DNA from 2 places in the Streptococcus sp. NSSLK0004 genome. Region 2 is predicted to be linked to the other one. Evidence: predicted binding sites of a transcription regulator. Region 2 holds the regulator's gene; the other holds the start of a gene.
What was found. Region 2 encodes CtsR, which represses protease genes until heat stress. Its sites were predicted from a motif close to TTGGTCAAAAAAGGTCAAANA; they were not measured.

Region 1 (2,470 bases), 290 kb from region 2:
TGTTGAGCTGGGCTTGCAAACACCTGTCTTGCTATTGTTGCTCCTATCCTTTGGAAAACTTCTTTTCTTAGACCTCAGTATCTGGTCAGGCTGGACGGGTGGGGATATTTTCCCGATTACCTTTGCGGCTTTCTTACAAGGTTTTGCAGTAGCACAGATTTTCCCACAGTTTGATAGTTTATTTGTCGTATTGGTTGTGAGTTTGTCAATGGCTATTGGGCTCTTGGGCAAGGAGTGGTTAGCAGGGATTTTTATCAGTCTCTTCTTCCCTATTCAACTCTTGCCAGTTTCCCTTGCTATCATCGGTTTAGCTCTGCTATGGTCCAAACAAAAGACCAAATTTTTGACCAAAGGTAAGTAAAGGTCTATACTAGGTCTATCAACTAGAAAAGAGAAAAAGATGAAATCATTTTGGATGAACCTAGCAGTAGCAGACCTTGAAAAAGCGGGTCAATTTTATGAAGCAGTTGGTTTTTCTGTGGCGACTTTCGGAGACATCAAGTCAGCGACTCTGCCAGAAGGTGGCAACCTAATCTTGATGCAGACCGATACCTTTTCCCAGCGTGTTCCCTTTCAGGTAGCAACTAGTGGGAATGAGGTGCTGATTTCAATCAATGTTACGACTAAAGAAGAAGTGGATAGCTTGATAGAGCGTGTAGAGGCTAACGGAGGTCAGGTTATAGGTCGTCCGACAGATGCCTACGGTTTCTATGGTGCAAGCTTTACTGACTTGGATAACCACCACTTTAATGTGATTGTCATGTAGGACTGGAGCAAATCCAGTCTTTTTGATAGTTTGAAAGAATTTACTATTTGAACATCTATCTAACCAAATAAGATGGGAGGAGTATGTTGGCTTTTCTATCTTTTTTATAAAAAAGTCAAACAAAACTATTGACTTTTACTGACCAATGGTATAAAATAGAATTCGTAAGGTATCATCCTTACGAATTCTTTGATTGAAAGGTCAGTTAAAGTCAAATTTCGAATTTGATTTTCTTTTGGACCAATTGATCAGTAAAGGACAAATAAACTTCTAAGGAGGTTGCTATGAAAGATAGGATTATTCCCTACTAGAAATTAAATTTTTTTATCACACAAAGGTCAGTTTTAGTCAATTAAACACATCACAATTTTAAACGAGGTAACTATTATGAACAACAATTACAACAACTTTAGCAATATGGACGATATTTTCAATCAACTCATGGGGAACATGGGAGGATACAGCACAGAACGGCGTCGGTATTCTATAAATGGTCGTGAAGTGACACCGGAAGAATTTGCTATCTACCGCCAGACTGGTCAATTACCACAAAGAGAAGAAGTGGCTCAAACACAGGCTAAAGGTCAGATAAAGTCAGACGGAATTCTTGCAAAACTGGGTCGCAATTTGACACAAGATGCGCGTGAAGGTAAGTTGGATCCAGTCATTGGACGCAATAAGGAAATCCAAGAAACATCTGAAATTTTGGCACGTCGGACTAAGAATAATCCTGTTCTTGTTGGTGATGCTGGTGTTGGGAAAACTGCGGTGGTCGAAGGATTGGCTCAGGCTATTGTTAATGGAGATGTGCCAGCAGCTATTAAGAATAAGGAAATTATTTCCATCGACATCTCAGGTTTGGAAGCAGGTACCCAGTACCGTGGAGCATTTGAAGAAAATGTCCAAAATCTTGTGGACGAGGTCAAAAAAGCAGGTAATATCATTCTCTTCTTCGATGAAATTCATCAGATTTTAGGAGCAGGTAGCACAGGTGGGGATTCTGGTTCCAAGGGATTGGCAGATATTCTCAAACCAGCTCTTTCTCGCGGTGAGTTGACCGTCATTGGAGCGACCACACAAGATGAATACCGCAACACCATTCACAAAAATGCTGCCTTGGCCCGTCGTTTCAATGAAGTCAAGGTTAATGCTCCGTCCGCAGAAGATACCTATCAAATCCTGAAAGGGATCAAACCGCTCTACGAAGCTCATCACAATATTGAATTGCCAGATGAGGTTTTAAGAGCTGCAGTTGATTATTCAGTTCAATACATTCCACAGCGCTGCTTGCCAGATAAGGCCATTGACTTAATCGATGTGACGGCGGCACACTTGGCTGCCCAACACCCTGTGACAGATATTCAGACCTTGGAAACAGAGATGGCTGAAGCCAAACGTATGCAGTTAGAAGCAGCAGAAAAAGAGGATTACGAAAGAGCCTTGAATGAAAAGGTCCGTATTGACCAATTGCAAGAGCAGATTGATAACCATACGGAAAGCCAAAAGGTTGTAGCAAGTGTCAATGATGTGGCTCAGGCAGTTGAACGCATGACAGGTATTCCAGTTTCTCAAATGGGAGCTTCTGATATCGAACGCCTCAAGGACTTGAAAAATCGCTTAGCCACAAATGTAATCGGTCAAGATGATGCAGTGGAAGCAGTATCCCGTGCCATTCGTCGTAATCGTGCAGGCTTTGATGATGGT
Region 2 (2,470 bases):
TTTGCTAGCTTTCTAAAATATAAGTATCCCAGCTGGACTTGTTTACGAACTTGGTTCACTATCTCCAGCCTTCAGAGGTTTCCCAGACCTTTGAAGTGAGTGAAAGTAAACAGAAAGACTATCCAACAATTCAAGAACTTCCGAAGAGGAGTTCTTTTTGATAAATCAGTCTTAGGTCGGATGTCGGATATAGCTGTTTGGGTTATACTAATATCAATCCTAAATATTTTTCATAATCTCCTTAAAAAGCACTGGCCTTGTGGTCAGTGCTTTTTGTTTGTTCTGGTTTAGTCTTGAATAAACTCCGCAATTTCTTCTTCGGTCATGCTCGAATCGCAGCGGACTTGGACACCAGTTTCTTTGGCAACCAAGAGGCCAGGGACGGTAGGTACTTGGTAGTGGTCGCGGAGAGCTTGGAGTTGAGGGCTGACTTGGCTAGAGTCAAGGAAATGAACAGTCATCTGTTTGTCTTGAGCGACCTTATGAAGTTTTGGTGCGAAGCGGTTGCAGTAAGGGCAAGTGACACGTCCGATGAAGAGAATACCGCCATCTTTGGCAGCTAGAAGGCTCTGTGCTTGCTCCACAGTTACGTTTGTAAAATCTTGAATGTAGTCTTGAAAGTTCATGGTGTAAGATATAAAGGGCTGTAAGCGGACACAGACAAAATAGGAAACAGAACGACGATGCAAGCGTCCAGTTCTCGTTTATCTTTTTGGCCCAGTCCGTAGCCCGTATTCAGTTCAACTAAATACGGAAGCCATAGTCCTTTCTGTTTTTTCTTTTCATTATAGAAAATTTTGGAAAAGATTTCAAAATTCTGCTACGAGGTTAGCTGGGCTTTTGCTTTCAAAATTTGTTTTTTTAAGGTATAATAATGGTCAAAGATAGTCAAAGAAAGAGGCGATACTATGGCGATGAAAAATACATCAGATTATATCGAAGAGCATATCAAAGCCATCCTAGACCAGGTCAGTGTAGCGGAGTTACGTCGAAGTGAATTGGCCAGTCGGTTTGAAGTGGTACCCAGTCAGATTAACTATGTGATTAAGACCCGTTTTACAGCCAGCCGTGGCTATATTGTGGAAAGCAAGCGTGGTGGCGGAGGCTACATTCGTATCGGACGGATTACCTTTTCGGACAAGCATGAATTGGTTCGTGATCTGTTGAAAAATATGGGAGACAGTTTATCGGCAACGGTCTTTGCAGATATTTTACAATTACTCTTTGATGAACAGTTAATGACAGAGCGTGAAGGCAATCTTTTGCTTGCAACCAGTTCGGATGAGGTTTTAGGAAAAGAAGCTGGTGAAATTCGAGCACGGATGATGTATCAGATTTTACGCCGTTTGGATAGGAAAGAGGAATAAAAATGAAGATTTCAAGAGGTTTACAGGCCGTCTATGAAGATGCTCAATTGATAGCACAGCGTTATAATAGTGATTACTTGGAAACCTGGCATTTATTGCTGGCTTTTGTAATTAATCCTGATACGATTGCGGGATCTGTCTTGGCAGAATATCCAGCAGATGTATCGGACTACGAACACGCGACCTATGTGGTTACGGACAAGGTTTATCGTGAGGAATTGGAAGATTTTGTCATTCTACCTTCATCTAAGCGGACGGGAGAATTACAGGTTTTTGCTGAAAAGATTGCTGAGATTGTCAAAAGTAAAGAATTAGGAACTGAACATGTCTTCATGGGGATGCTGTTGGACAAGCGGTCAACAGCTTCACAGATTTTGGATAAGGCTGGTTTTCACTTTGAAGATTCTGATGACAAGATTCGGTTCTTGGATTTACGAAAAAATCTGGAGGCAAAGGCCGGTTTTACTAAGGAACATCTGAAGGCTATTCGGACCTTGATGAAAGGTGGAAAACCTAAGCAAGCAACGGTTGGTAATATGATGGGAATGCCTCAACCACAAAGTGGTGGTTTGGAGGATTACACACGCGATTTAACAGCCTTGGCGCGTGAAGGAAAGATGGAGCCTGTGCTTGGTCGAGATGCTGAGATTTCACGGATGATTCAAATCCTATCACGTAAAACTAAGAACAATCCAGTTTTGGTTGGTGATGCTGGTGTCGGAAAAACAGCACTTGCCTTGGGTCTGGCTCAGCGTGTTGCGGCTGGGGATGTGCCAGTTAGTCTGGCTAAGATGCGTGTCTTGGAACTCGACTTGATGAATGTTGTTGCAGGTACTCGTTTCCGTGGTGATTTTGAGGAGCGGATGAACAATATCATCAATGATATTGAAGAAGACGGTCAAGTTATCCTCTTCATTGATGAATTGCATACTATCATGGGTTCTGGATCAGGGATTGACTCGACCTTGGATGCGGCCAATATCCTCAAACCAGCCCTGGCACGTGGGACTCTTCGGACAGTTGGAGCGACGACTCAGACGGAGTATCAGAAGCATATCGAAAAAGATGCGGCTTTGGTTCGCCGTTTTGCAAAGGTCCTTATT

Region 1: a site for CtsR is predicted at 1,011-1,031, ahead of AC4CS8_RS07845 (ATP-dependent Clp protease ATP-binding subunit). Genes of this name have one in related genera too.

The regions. Positions count from the first base shown of each region.
Region 1 covers NZ_CM180142.1:1,513,014-1,515,483, reverse strand. The annotation lists gene AC4CS8_RS07855 (chloride channel protein) at 1-361, shown strand, start outside; gene AC4CS8_RS07850 (VOC family protein) at 401-766, shown strand; gene AC4CS8_RS07845 (ATP-dependent Clp protease ATP-binding subunit) at 1,154-2,470, shown strand, end outside.
Region 2 covers NZ_CM180142.1:1,801,045-1,803,514, reverse strand. The annotation lists gene AC4CS8_RS09250 (DUF6568 family protein) at 288-626, opposite strand; gene AC4CS8_RS09245 (CtsR family transcriptional regulator) at 909-1,367, shown strand; gene AC4CS8_RS09240 (ATP-dependent Clp protease ATP-binding subunit) at 1,370-2,470, shown strand, end outside.